Regions from separate parts of the Neptunomonas sp. ABH4_499 genome, predicted to be linked through region 2. Evidence: predicted binding sites of a transcription regulator. Region 2 holds the regulator's gene; the other holds the start of a gene.
The links. The regulator sigma-54, encoded in region 2, starts transcription at its own class of promoters, with help from an activator protein. The targets are predictions, from matches to a motif close to TGGCACNNNNNTTGCTNT.
Positions count from the first base shown of each region.

Region 1: ACXAF9_RS16940 (amino acid ABC transporter substrate-binding protein) is a predicted target of sigma-54. The motif match lies at 3,416-3,433, and genes of this name have one in related genera.

Region 1 covers NZ_JBSWXK010000023.1:28,519-35,797, forward strand. The annotation lists gene ACXAF9_RS16930 (HDOD domain-containing protein) at 1-921, opposite strand, end outside; gene metG (methionine--tRNA ligase) at 1,083-3,113, shown strand; gene ACXAF9_RS16940 (amino acid ABC transporter substrate-binding protein) at 3,516-4,532, shown strand; gene ACXAF9_RS16945 (amino acid ABC transporter permease) at 4,638-5,828, shown strand; gene ACXAF9_RS16950 (amino acid ABC transporter permease) at 5,839-6,936, shown strand; gene ACXAF9_RS16955 (amino acid ABC transporter ATP-binding protein) at 6,991-7,279, shown strand, end outside.
Region 2 covers NZ_JBSWXK010000006.1:108,559-115,837, forward strand. The annotation lists gene mgtE (magnesium transporter) at 1-658, opposite strand, end outside; gene ACXAF9_RS08005 (HPr family phosphocarrier protein) at 792-1,061, opposite strand; gene rapZ (RNase adapter RapZ) at 1,081-1,953, opposite strand; gene ptsN (PTS IIA-like nitrogen regulatory protein PtsN) at 1,957-2,418, opposite strand; gene hpf (ribosome hibernation promoting factor) at 2,438-2,728, opposite strand; gene ACXAF9_RS08025 (RNA polymerase factor sigma-54) at 2,770-4,320, opposite strand; gene lptB (LPS export ABC transporter ATP-binding protein) at 4,358-5,086, opposite strand; gene lptA (lipopolysaccharide transport periplasmic protein LptA) at 5,092-5,592, opposite strand; gene lptC (LPS export ABC transporter periplasmic protein LptC) at 5,579-6,154, opposite strand; gene ACXAF9_RS08045 (KdsC family phosphatase) at 6,151-6,696, opposite strand; gene ACXAF9_RS08050 (KpsF/GutQ family sugar-phosphate isomerase) at 6,696-7,279, opposite strand, start outside.

The sequences.
Region 1 (7,279 bases), on a different contig from region 2:
GTACAAAGGCTGATTCAGCTCTTGCGCTTTTTCCATCACATCGTGATAACGCTCTGGGTTGTTGGAGGCCAACACCACCATGCCAAAGTCGTGCAGCAAACCGCCCAAAAACGCCAAACCCTGTATGTGGCGATCCGCTTTTACCGCACGGCAAATGTTTTGCGCAAAACGCGCCACCGTCAAAGAGCGAGATTGCACCTCATTAAAGGAGAAGCTCGACCACTGATTGGTTTGCGGAAAGGTCTCAAAGAGGTGATACGAGAGCGCCAAATCACGGATCTGGCGTACACCTAAAATCGTGACCGCCTCGTTCAGGCGATAAATGTGCCTCTCTAGACCGAAAAAGGCCGAATTGACCAACTGCAATACCTTGGCCGACATCACCGCATCTTTTTGGATGATGGCAGCAATCTCTTTGGCGTTCGCGTTGCCGTTAACGAGCGCGTCGTTTAACTCGCGGTACACTTCCGGAAGCGAAGGCAACTTTTGAATGCGCCCAACCTCTTCACGCAAGGCAGGCTTGTGGATCAAGGAGACGACTTTTAATGCGTGCTCAATCGCTTGGGACAGCTGTACCTCTTTGGCACCCATCGGTAACGAGGTGTGCGCCAGCTCCGCCACGCGCGCTGAGACCACAGGCGAGACATGACCGCTGATCACAATGCGCACGGTTTTTGGGCTGACTTTGATCAGCTCTGCTAACACCGTCAGCGCTTTTTCGGGGTTTTCGGTTAACCCCATGATCAGCACATCAAAAGATTCTTTGGCCGCCGTTTGCACCAATTGCTCGACAGAACGCACTCTGGACACGTACCAGCCGTTCAGATCCGCGACTAAATTAATGTCGTCATCACTGATCGCCGCCGAGTCGCAGACCAACACGCTTTTGTCTTGGGCAATCCTTGGCGTACTTAATTGCATACCGCTACTCCCTTAACAGAAGATAAACATTCGTTCGATAATAGAGTTTCTAGACCATATATCGCAAACTTTCCATAAAATTCGTTTCTTTTATTCATAAAGCGCTGCGAACGTCTTACACTATCGGCCTCTTTATCAAACCGAATCGAAATTTGAACACCATGTCAGATAAGCAGCGTAATATTCTCGTCACCAGCGCACTGCCCTATGCCAATGGTCCTATTCACCTTGGGCACCTGGTTGAGTACATCCAAACGGACATCTGGGTTCGTTTTCAAAAGTCCCGCGGTCATCAGTGCACCTATGTTTGTGCCGACGACGCACACGGCACACCGATCATGCTGAAAGCAGATCAAATGGGGATCTCACCAAAAGAGCTGATCGACCAAGTGAGCCAAGAGCACCAGCGCGACTTTTCTGGCTTTATGATCGGTTTTGATAACTACTATTCAACGCATTCGCCAGAGAACCAAGAGTTTGCCTCTTTGATCTACACGCGTCTGCGCGATAAAGGCCACATTGCCCGCAAAACCATCACTCAGGCGTACGACCCTGAGAAAGAGATGTTCCTACCCGACCGTTTTGTCAAAGGCAGCTGCCCTAAATGTAACGCCGAAGATCAATACGGCGATTCCTGCGAGAAATGCGGCGCAACCTACAGCCCTGTCGACCTTAAAGATGCTTATTCTGTGGTTTCGGGAGCTAAGCCGATTGAGCGCGAATCGGAGCACTATTTCTTCAAACTGGGTGACTTTGAAGGCTTCCTGCGCAAGTGGGTTAATGAGCACGTTCAGGAGCAGATGATTCACAAGCTGAACGAGTGGTTTGAAGCAGGCTTACAAAACTGGGATATCTCCCGCGATGCACCTTACTGGGGTTTCGAAATCCCAGAAGCACCGGGCAAATACTTCTATGTATGGCTGGACGCCCCAATCGGCTACATGGCCAGCTTCAAAAACTGGTGCAGCAAGAACAACGTCGATTTTGATACCTACTGGGCTGCGGACTCAGAGGCTGAGCTTTACCACTTTATCGGTAAGGACATTGCATACTTCCATACGCTGTTCTGGCCAGCCATGTTGGAAGGCGCAGGGTTCCGTAAGCCAAACGGTGTCTTCTGCCACGGCTTTTTGACCGTTGATGGCCAAAAGATGTCGAAATCACGCGGCACCTTCATCATGGCCGAGACGTACCTGAAACACCTGCGTCCAGAGTACCTGCGTTACTACTTTGCCGCGAAATTGGGTTCTGGCATCGATGATATCGACCTGAACTTGGACGATTTCCGCATGCGCGTAAACGCCGACTTGGTCAACAAGGTCGTCAACATCGCCTCTCGCTGTGCAGGTTTTATCAAAAAATTCAGTGGCGGGACTCTGGCGGCACAGTTGCCTGCTAACGACTTGTACCAAGAAGCGGTCGCGGCTGGTGATGCGATTGCAAACGCCTACGAGCAACGCGAGTACAGCCGTGCGATGCGCGACATCATGGCTCTGGCGGATAAAGCCAACCAGTACATCGATGCCGCCGAGCCGTGGGTTCTGGCCAAGCAAGAAGGCCAAGAGCAAGCCGTAATCGATTGCTGCTCTTTGGGCATCAACCTATTCCGCGTCATTGCAACCTATCTTGCGCCAGTACTGCCTGAAGTGGCCAAAGAGATTGCGGCCTTCTTGAACGTAGAAGACCTTAACTGGGACCGCATTCAAACACCGCTGACGGATCATGAGATCAACAAATTTAAGCCGTTGATGCAACGCATCGAAGCGGACACCGTTGCCAGCATGATTGATGACAGCCGTGCGACCTTGGAAGCGATGGCACAAGCCGCCGCACCAGAAACCGAACTCAGCAAAGAGCCAGTAGCAGAAACCATCAGCTTTGATGAGTTTGCTAAAGTCGACTTGCGCGTTGCCCGCATCGCAAAAGCGGAACACGTTAAGGGGGCCAATAAGCTTCTGCAACTGACGCTGGACCTCGGTGGCGAGACACGAAATGTCTTTGCTGGTATCAAAAGTGCCTACGCACCAGAAGACCTTGAAGGTAAATTAACCGTCATGGTTGCCAACTTAGCACCGCGTAAAATGAAATTTGGTGTGTCGGAAGGCATGGTGTTAGCCGCAGGTCCTGGTGGGTCTGACATCTGGATTTTGGAGCCTCACGAAGGCGCCCAGCCGGGTATGCGTATCAAGTAACCTACTCATTTTTCGAGAAAAAGCCCCGTTATGGGGCTTTTTTTATGCGTAAAATTCATCAAATCGCAGTTGAAACCTGATCATCAAGTGCTAATGTAAAAACATGGTGCACGCGCACCATAATGAAACACTGTTAAAAACAGTGTTATTCCGTAGCAACTTGAGATCAGGGTATACACCTACGTAGTTTCTACATTGAAAACTCTGTTCCTTTTTGGAAACTTAGAGAAAGAGAAACGACAACAAAGTTGATTCTCCTGAAAACCAAAATTTTTCAGAAAAATATAACAAAAATAAGAAGTAGGTACGGCCCTTGCTTTACTCCTCACTGAATGTTGCACAAAAAAGCAACCCCTTGATGACCAAAAGAAAAACATCCCTGATCCCAGGAGGATTGATCTAATGATGAAAAAAAGCGTAATCACTGCAGCTGTTTTGTCCGTAGGTGTTTCAGGCGCTGCCATGGCGGCAGGTACTCTGGAAGCTGTTAAAGAACGCGGCGTTGTGCAGTGTGGTGTTAGTACTGGCTTGCCTGGCTTTTCCGTAGCTGACGATAAAGGTCAGTGGACTGGCTTGGATGTGGATCTTTGTCGTGCGGTTGCTGCTGCAACACTGGGCGACGCATCAAAAGTTAAATACATTCCTTTAACCGCAAAAGAGCGTTTTACAGCGTTGCAATCGGGCGAGATCGATTTACTGTCTCGTAACACAACTTGGACGCAAACGCGTGACGTTACTCTGGGCTTGAACTTCGCCGGCGTGAACTACTACGACGGTCAGGGTTTCATGGTCTCTAAAGAGCTGGGTGTTTCCAGCGCGAAAGAACTGGACGGTGCAGCGGTTTGTATCCAATCCGGTACAACCACTGAACTGAATCTGGCTGACTACTTCCGTCTGCAAGGCATGAGCTACTCTCCTGTTGTATTCGATACTTCCGACCAAACGGTTAAAGGTTTCGAAGCGGGTCGCTGTGACGTTCTGACCTCTGACCAATCTCAGCTGTACGCTCTGCGCATCAAGCTTGAGAAGCCAGATTCAGCAATGGTACTGCCAGAAGTCATCTCTAAAGAGCCTCTGGGCCCTGTTGTTCGTCAAGGTGACGACGTATGGTTCAACATCGTTAAGTGGTCTCACAATGCGATGATCAATGCTGAAGAGCTGGGTCTGACCTCTGCAAACATCGACAGCATGAAAACCTCTAACGACCCTAACATCAGCCGCTTCATCGGTATGGACGGCCCTAAAGGTTCGGGTATGGACTTGTCAGACGATTGGGCTTACCAAATCGTTAAGCAAGTGGGTAACTACGGCGAATCTTTCGACCGTAACGTAGGTGCAAGCTCACCGCTGAACATCAGCCGTGGTCTTAACGCACTGTGGAACCAAGGTGGTCTGCAGTTCGCACCACCAATGCGTTAATCCTATCTGACCTGCGTATCCCACCACCCGGGATGCGCATTTAAGGTCCGGTGGCTCTGGCAGGATGCTCGAGCCACCTCTATCTGGTACTTCCTGGAGATTTAGATGTCGACTTCAGATCGATTAGCGTCCGATCGCCCATCATCCGGCAATTTCTGGAATGATCCTGCAAAACGGGCATTAATTTTTCAGCTTTTGCTGGTCGCAGGTATTGCATCGTTCCTATACATCATTATCAACAACACCCTTGGCAATCTGGAACAGCGTGGTATCACCACAGGTTTCGCATTCTTAAGTAACGAAGCTGGGTTTGGTATTCTCCAATCGCTGATCCCCTACTCCGAAACGGACACGTACGGTCGCACCTTTGTGGTGGGCTTACTGAATACGGTTCTGGTATCGGTACTGGGTATCATTGCGGCAACCTTCTTGGGCTTCTTGATCGGTGTTGGTCGTTTATCCAACAACTGGCTAGTGTCTAAGTTGTGTGCCGTCTATGTAGAGACGTTCCGTAACATCCCACTGCTTCTGCAAATTTTCTTCTGGTACTTTGCGGTGCTGCGCGCTTTACCAAGCCCGCGCCAAAGTATCGAGTTTATGGGTACCTTCCTCAACGTACGTGGCCTCTACCTACCAAAATTGGTCGGTGAAGATGGCTCTGGCGTTGTGTGGAGCGCTTTAATCATCGGCATTATCGCAGCGATCTTCCTGCGGAATTGGGCGAACAAGCGTCGCGAAGAAACCGGACAAGGATTCCCGGTTCTTAGGGCAACGCTCGCGCTGGTAATTGGTTTACCTTTGGTGATGTACTTCGTGATGGGTCAGCCTTTCACCGTAGATCATCCCGAACTTAAAGGCTTTAACTTCCGTGGCGGTCTTACGCTGGTGCCTGAATTAATGGCGCTTTGGGTAGCACTGACCATTTACACCGCCTCCTTCATTGCAGAGATCGTCCGAGGTGGTATCTTGGCGGTTCCTCGTGGTCAGCTAGAAGCCGCAAGCGCTCTGGGTCTGCCACGTGGTCGTACTTTGCGCTTTATCATCATCCCTCAGGCGATGCGTGTGATCATCCCACCGCTGACCAGCCAATACCTGAACCTGACGAAAAACTCGTCTCTGGCCACCGCCATCGGTTACCCAGACTTGGTTTCTGTATTCGCCGGCACAACGCTGAACCAGACCGGTCAGGCGATTGAGGTGATCTTTATGACCATGGCCGTTTACCTCGTACTGAGTATCCTTACCTCGATATTCATGAACTGGTACAACGATCGTAAATCACTGATTGAGCGATAGGAGCACAGCAATGAAGTACGAAACTCAACCTGCGCTGCCCGCTCCTTCCAACTCCGTTGGTGTGGTTGGCTGGCTGAAACGCAACCTCTTTAGTGGCCCAATCAACTCGATTGCGACCTTAGTGATTGCCGCTGCTTTGATCTACTTTATGGGCCCCTTCCTGAAATGGGCCTTCATCGATGCGGATTGGATCGGTACCTCCCGCGAAGCCTGCTCTTCGGGCGGTGCTTGCTGGGTGTTTGTCACCAACCGTATTGATCAGTTTATGTACGGTTTCTACCCAGAAACCGAATACTGGCGTATCAATGTAGCTGTGATTCTGTTTGCAGCGTGCATCGTTTACTTGCTGATCGATAAGACCCCACGTAAAGGTCTGGTCGCAGCGTTTACGCTGTTTATCTACCCGGTCATCGCGTTCTTCCTGATTTATGGCGGATCCTTTGGTCTGGAGGTTGTCGAAACCCACAAATGGGGTGGATTGAGCTTAACGCTGATCTTAGCGGTTGTCGGTATCGTGGCTGCACTGCCGATCGGTGTTGTGCTGGCACTGGGCCGTCGCTCGGAGATGCCGATCATCAAATCCTTCTGTGTGGTCTACATCGAGTTTTGGCGTGGTGTCCCTTTGATCACCGTGCTGTTCATGGCATCGGTTATGCTGCCGCTGTTTGTGCCAGAAGACATCAGCTTCGACAAACTGTTGCGCGCCCTGATCGGCATCATCATGTTCCAATCGGCCTACATGGCAGAGGTTGTGCGTGGTGGTCTTCAAGCCATCCCTAAAGGCCAGTACGAAGCGGCAGATGCTTTAGGCCTTGGCTACTGGAAGAAGATGATTCTGATCATCTTGCCACAGGCACTGAAACTGATGATTCCAGGTATCGTAAATACCTTTATCGCCCTCTTTAAAGACACCAGTCTGGTATTGATCATTGGTCTGTTTGACCTACTGGCGATTGTTCAATCGGCGCTGAACGATGCAGCGTGGTTGGGCTTCTCGACAGAAGGCTATGTGTTTGTAGCATTTGTGTTCTGGGTATTCTGTTTCGGCATGTCGCAGTACAGCCAACGCCTAGAAAAACGTTTACAAACTGGCCACAACACACGCTGATCGCCACGGAGAATTAAGAATATGAGCACTCAAGCAAACCCAACTGAACAATTAATGGTTGAACTGCGTGACGTCAACAAATGGTATGGCGAGTTCCACGTACTGAAAAACATCAACCTGCAAGTGAAACGTGGCGAGCGTATCGTTATCTGTGGCCCATCGGGCTCAGGTAAATCGACGATGATTCGCTGCATCAACCGCCTAGAAGAACACCAGAAAGGCGACATCATCGTTAAGGACATCACCTTAACGAACGACCTAAAAAACATCGAAACCATCCGTAAGGATGTGGGCATGGTGTTCCAGCACTTTAACCTCTTCCCACACTTAACGGTGTTGGAAA
Region 2 (7,279 bases):
CGTCATCGGGCATATCGGCCGGAATCGGTGTGACATCCGTGACCATGATTTCGCGGATCATCATATCCGGGTCCGAAACCAATAAGCGCGTCAGTGGTAAGGTGCCAATGTAAGAGTTTTTCTTCCGGCTGACGACAAATAGGCTGTCGGTCATCTCCGGAATTTCGTTGTGACGACGTATGTATCGAAGGCAGGTCTCAACCGAAATATCTGGACGAATGGTCACCGTATCGGTGTTCATCAAGCCGCCGGCAGTATCTTCAGGGTACGAGAGGATCTCTTCAAGGCGCGAGCGGTTTTGCTCGTCCATGACTTGCAGCAGCTCGCGGGTGATGCGATCGGGCAGTTGTTGCAGTACGTCGGCAACATCGTCCGTATCCAGTGTTTCTGTAATCGCCAGCAGGCGATCGGCATCCATCGTACTTAGAATGTCGGCTTGGATGTCATCGCTTAAGTACTGAAGCACCTTACCTTCGTTTTCGGGGTGGATAAGGTTCCAGAGGATTTGGCGCTCTTTGGGCGGCGATTTCTCGAGTAAGTGCGCGACCTCTACAGGACGCATCGAGTTATTCAGCGTAAAACGAACCTGCTGAAAAGCACCGGATTCCAGAGCCGAAGAAAGCGTTGAGTGAGCTGAGTTGTCTTCACGGGTCGTCATAGAAGCGTGGTACCTCAGAACAGGCGACACAAAGCCGCGTAAATAGGGCGCTGATGAATATGGCGGCTAGTATAGCGAAAAGTAATGACCGGTAAAGCGTCAATCAGGCAGGTGTTGCATGATTGAAACGAAGTCACTCTTCCTCATCAAATCGGTTATTAATCAGGGATTCAATGGCGCTCATCGCCTCACCCTGATCGTCACCAGAGATGCGCACCGTTAACTCGGTGCCCTTGCTGGCGGCCAGCATCATCACAGACATAATGCTTTTGCCATCGACCTCACGACCATCTTTAATCAGGTACACATCCGACGAAAAGCGCGTTGTGGTACCGATCAGTTTTGCTGCCGCGCGGGCGTGCAGTCCCAACTTGTTGATGATTGTGATGTTCTTTTCCAGCATCTCTTTATTATTTCCGGAATTAATGGGTGTTTTTCGATGTGCTTAGCTCGCGATGGCGAACGTTTACATTGTCGTTAGAGTGCACAAAGTGTGCAGTTAATCGCTCGGCTAAATAAACAGAGCGGTGCTGTCCACCGGTACAACCAATGCCTACGGTGACGTAGCTTCGGTTGTTGTCTGCAAAGTGGGGCAGCCAACGTTCCATGTAGCTTTTGATATCCTCAAACATGGACTCTACCAAGGCATCGCCTTCTAAAAAGTCGATGACCGATTGATCCAGGCCGGAGTAGCGGCGCAGCTCCGATACCCAGTAAGGATTAGGTAATACCCTGACATCAAACACCATGTCAACATCCATCGGTACACCGTGCTTAAATCCGAACGATTCAAACTGCAGTGAGAGCGCTTGGGTTTTTCGATCGGCTATGCGCAGTTTGATCAGATCACGCAGGTCATACAGTGACATATGCGATGTATCGATTTTGAGATCCGCGATCTCTGCGATGGGCTCTAGAAGCGCTTCTTCGTATTCAATGGCCTCGGACAGGCCGCGATTCTTGGTCGACATAGGGTGGCGTCGACGGGTCGAGCTGTAGCGTTTGATCAGCGTCTCTTGCGCGCAACCAATGAACAGAAGTTCGGCTTGGATGTTGGAGCGCGATTTGAAGTCTTGCCAAATCTCCGGCAGCTTTTCGAGGTTGCTGGTCAGATTTCGAGCGTCCACGCACACTGCGATCTTTTTCATTGTCGCCTCCTCTTCGAGGTGGCGAATCAAATCAGGGATCAGTAGTGCAGGTAGATTATCAATGCAATAAAAACCGATGTCTTCAAGAGCCTGAAGGGCAGAACTCTTACCCGATCCTGATAGGCCGCTGATGATCACCAGTTTCATGCTTTAGGTTCCAAATACAGTTTGAGCGATGCGCAGTAAATCTTCGTCGGACTGCGCGCTTCTAAGTTGGGCTCGGCAGCTTTCTTGGCTGAAGGATTCGGCCAGTTTGGCCAAGGTGTCTAGGTGTTCGTCACACGCCTCTTCAGGGACCAGTAAAAAGAACAACAGGTCGACGGGGCGTTGGTCGATGGCGTCAAAATCGATGGGTTCGCTTAGGGTAAATAAAGCCCCCATAGCGGTATCGATTCCGGCAAGACGGCAGTGGGGAATGGCAACGCCCTCCCCAATACCGGTACTGCCCAATCTCTCTCGTCCGATGAGTCCAGTGAATACAGCATCCTGATCAACCTCTTCACCGGCTGATTCTGCAATCAACTTGCTGGCGGTTTCTAATACGCGCTTTTTGCTAATGCCTTCTACGGCGTGAAGCGTTCTTGAAGGTGAAAGCAATGAGAGTATGGGCATAAGTGATGTAACGCCTTACTTATTTGTGGCTCTTGAGTTTTTCTTTGTGCTTAATGATTTGGCGGTCCAGTTTGTCGGTTACCGCATCAATCGCTGCATACATATCTGTGTGTTCGCTCGTTGCAAAGACTTCGCCGCCTGCGATGTGCATGCCAGCTTCTGCTATTTGACGTTGCTTATCAACACTCAGGGTCACTTGGACATTGGTGATGTTATCAAAATGCCTTTCCAGTTTATCAAACTTGGTGTGGACATATTCGGTCAGTGCATCTGTCAGTTCTAAGTGGTGACCTGTGATATTGATCTGCATACATGTCTCCTTAGACGATTGTTCGTCGTAGTGAGTCGTTATTAAACCAGACGCTTTCTTTCGTTAGAAGGGGCGATGCCCATCGCTTCGCGATATTTGGCAATCGTTCTTCGAGCGACCTGGATTCCCTCTGCATCAAGTAATTGAGCAATTTTACTGTCACTTAAAGGTTTAGCAGGATTTTCGGCCGCTATCAGTTTTTTTATCACGGCGCGAATGGCGGTTGACGATGCAGCACCACCATCATTGGTGCTGACATGGCTTGAGAAGAAGTACTTCAACTCAAAGATACCCCTTGGGGTATGCATGTATTTTTGGGTGGTCACACGCGATATCGTGGACTCGTGCATTTCGACTGCTTCGGCAATGTCATGCAACACCATTGGCTTCATGGCCTCCTCGCCGTACTCCAGAAAATCCGACTGCCTTTCAACAATCTGACTCGCAACTTTGAGTAGGGTTTCATTTCGGCTCATTAAACTCTTGATAAACCAACGTGCTTCTTGCAAGTGATTCTTCAAGTAGGTGTTATCAGCACTGGAGTCAGCTCGGCGGATGAGGTCGGCATACTGAGTGTTGATTCGAAGGCTAGGCGATGCATCGGAATTGAGTCGGGCTATCCACACGCCTTTGACTTTTTCAACGAATACATCGGGGATAACGTACTCCGCCTGGCTGGAAGAGATCATCGCGCCAGGTTGCGGGTTCAGCGATTGAATCAAAAGAATCATCGCTTGTAACTGTGGCTCTTTGACGCGCAGCTTACGCATCAGCTGTTTGTAATCGCGACTACCCAGCAAATGGATGTGATTCAGGCACAGCTGGAGCGTCTGCTCAAACAGCGGCGGTTTTTCTGGTAACTGCTTAAGCTGGATGGCTAAACACTCACCCAAGTCTCGGGCACCGACACCGGGTGGATCAAACTGCTGAATGCGGTGCAATACCGCTTCGATCTCTTCAATTTCGGTGTCTTGGAACTGCTCGGGTTCTTGCCGTTTGAAATCCTCAAGGAGCTCTTCGGTTGTGGTGCGAAGGTAGCCCTCAGGGTCGATCGCATCGATGATCGCCTCAGCAACCATTCGGTCTTCTAAGCTCATACGGGTTAGGTTGAGCTGCCAATGAAGATGATCTTGCAGGGTTTCTTCGGCCGTGTCGTTGGACTCCATAAAGTCATCGTCGTCACGGTGGGTGGTACTGCCTGAGCTGCTGGACGCGGTCTGGAAGGTGTCGTCCCAACTGGAGTCGGTTGAGAGCTCCGCTGGAATATCATCGTTCCATTGATCATCGACAGAGGCCGTATCAGCCATCTCGGCTGAGTCATTGCGCTCTTGTTGAGTCTCGCTGGCTTGAGCGGTGTAGTCTTCTTGTGAGTAATCGTCGGACTCAGCGCGCTCGTTATTGTCGTTGCCGGCCGAGTTGGAGTCTAACTCATCTCCCTCTTCATTGGTCTCCAGCATCGGGTTGCTTTCAAGCGCCGACTGAATCTCTTGCTGAAGGTCCAATGTTGATAACTGCAATAAGCGAATCGCCTGTTGCAGTTGTGGGGTCATGGTCAGGTGCTGACCCATTTTGAGTTGTAATGACTGCTTCATAAACTCCGCATCTACTCCAATAACACAGGTCGGTCAATTACAGCCGGAAGGACTCGCCAAGATAGGCGGCTTTCACTTGCTCATTGGCTAAAATATCAGCCGGTGCGCCTTCGGCTAGAATGACACCTTCACTGACGATATACGCTTTTTCACAAATGTCTAACGTTTCACGTACGTTATGGTCAGTGATTAACACCCCAATACCTCGTGATTGTAGGTGCTTTACGGTCTCTTTAATATCGTTGACCGAGATCGGATCGACGCCAGCAAAGGGCTCATCCAATAGAATGAATTTAGGTTCGGACGCGAGTGCCCTTGCGATCTCAACACGACGGCGTTCGCCGCCGGATAGGCTCATGCCTAGGCTGTCGCGGATGTGCGTAATGTGGAACTCTTGTAACAGGTTTTCAAGAGTGGCTTTACGATCACTTGGGGACAGATCTTTTCTAAGCTCAAGAATCGACATCAGGTTGTCTTCGACACTCAGCTTTCGAAAGATCGACGCCTCTTGCGGCAGATACCCAATACCTTGACGAGCACGATCGTGCATGGCGAAGGCCGTAATGTCTTGATCATTGATGAAGATCTGGCCTTTGTCGGCTTTAACCAAGCCAACAATCATGTAAAAACAGGTGGTTTTACCGGCGCCGTTTGGGCCCAGTAAACCGACGATCTCGCCGGCTTTGACCGTCATTGATACGTCACGTACCACGTGGCGTTTTTTGTACGACTTCGCCAAATGGGTGGCTTTTAACTCAAGTGACATAATGCTCAGTTGCCGTTCGGTTGAATAATCATCTGAACACGCTGACCTGAGTCTTTGCCGCCGTAAGCGTTCACACGTGCTTTGTCCATCTGGTATACGATTCGCTCGCCGCTGAACTGGTTTTTCTCCTGCTCAACTTTTGCGTTTCCAGATAGAGTGATGGTTTGTTTTTTCACTAGGTATTCAAGTGAATTACCATAGGCATCTGTAATGGCCTGATTGGCCGCTGCCTGCTGGCTGAATTTGGCCGGAGAGCCTGTAGCCACAATACGATCAACGGCGCGGTCTTTTTGGTAAAGACTGACTTTAGCGGCGCGGATCTTCATAGTGCCTTGAGTAATAGACACATTACCCGTGTAAGTCGTCACACCGGCTTTCTCGTCAATTTGCGCCGAATCAGCCGAAATGTGAATCGGTTGCTTACGGTCTTCTGGAAGCGCATTAACCATACTGGATGCGGTTAAAAGTGCGGCGCTCAACCAAACTTTCCAATTAAGGGTCGACATAAAAAGTCCCTTCAACGTCAGTGCTCAGCTCTGAAGTGTGTGAGTTCAGATCGACAGAGATGCCTTTCGCGCTGACCGTCCAATCAGAATTGATAATCCGAACCGTCGAGTCGGAAGTGACCATCGACGTTTCCGGTGTGTAAATTAGCCGATCCGTCTCGATGCGAGAGGGGGAGTCGGAGTTGGGATTATGCGTGAGCACTACCTCTTCATCAAGCGTCAACTGCGTCTGCCCGTCAAAGAGTGTGCCAACTTTGCTTTTTAATGTGTATGTTTGCAGCTGATCTGTGACACCTTGAACGGATGGGCGTCTCAGCAGCGAGCGCTTATCGCTTGGGAAATGCTCCCATTTTTCCACGTTGAGTTCGGTGCTCAGGGTGCCCGATTCGTTAAAGCGCTTCACGTTAGCGTTCGACAAATAGTAATCGGCTCCCGCATCAAGCGGTGAGTCTTGGCTTGTTGGCTCGTTGTTTTGTTCCGGATTGATGATCCAATAAGCAAACAACGGAACCAATAGCACGACGGCTGTGGCCAGTCGAACACCGCTACGACTCAGGATCATGCACGAAAGTCCTGATACACGGATTCTAGAGCGCCTTTGGCCTCTAAAATGACTTCACAAAACTCGCGAGCCGCGCCGTAGCCGCCGGTGCGTTGTGTGATCCAATCCGCATCAGAGCGCACAACTGGATGGCCGTTAGGCACAGATGCACCGAAGGCAACGGCGTTGATTGCGGATAAATCCGGTAAGTCATCACCGATGTACGCTGTGGTCTCTAACGAGTGTTCAGTATTCGAAAGTAACTCGTTTAAGGCCGTTAGTTTATCGTCACGGCCTTGGAAGAGGTGATCCACGCCGAGTGCTTTGGCCCGTTGAATCACCTGCGGTGATTGGCGGCCTGTGATGATGGCAATCTCAACGCCCGCTTTTTGCAGCAGCTTAAAGCCAAGACCATCCAATGTGTTGAACATCTTGACCTCTTGGCCGTCGGGTAAGAAGTACAGGCTGCCGTCGGTTAGGATGCCGTCGACATCAAACACGGCCAGGGTGATGTTTTTAGCGCGTTTGCGAAGCTCACCTGATTCGATAAAGTGAAATTTCATTAGATGACCCCCGCTTTTAGCATGTCGTGCATGTTAAGAGCACCGACCGGTTTTTGATCGTTATCGCAGATGATCAACGCATTGATCTTTTTATCCTGCATAACTTTAAGTGCTTCTGCTGCTAGCATCTCTTCGGATACGGTGGTTGATTGGCGTGTCATGACCTGCTCGATGGCGGTGCTTGCCAAATCTAAGTTCTGATCCAACGTACGACGAAGGTCACCGTCGGTGAAAATGCCTGCCAGCTGACCTTCTTGGTTGACCACGGTGGTCATCCCCAAGCGTTTGTTGGTCACTTCTAGAAGGGCCTCTTTAATCGACGTACCCAGCGCAACGACAGGTACTTCTTGCTCGGCGTGCATGATGTTTTTGACTTTCAGCAGCAGTTTGCGACCTAAGCTTCCACCCGGGTGCGAGAACGCGAAATCTTCAGCGCTGAAACCTTTGGCTTCCAAAAGAGCAATCGCCAACGCATCACCTAACACCAGTTGTGCTGTGGTGCTGGAGGTCGGTGCTAAGTTCAGAGGGCAGGCTTCTTTTTCAACGCCGATGTGCAAGTTAGCATCAGCCTCTTGCGATAAGG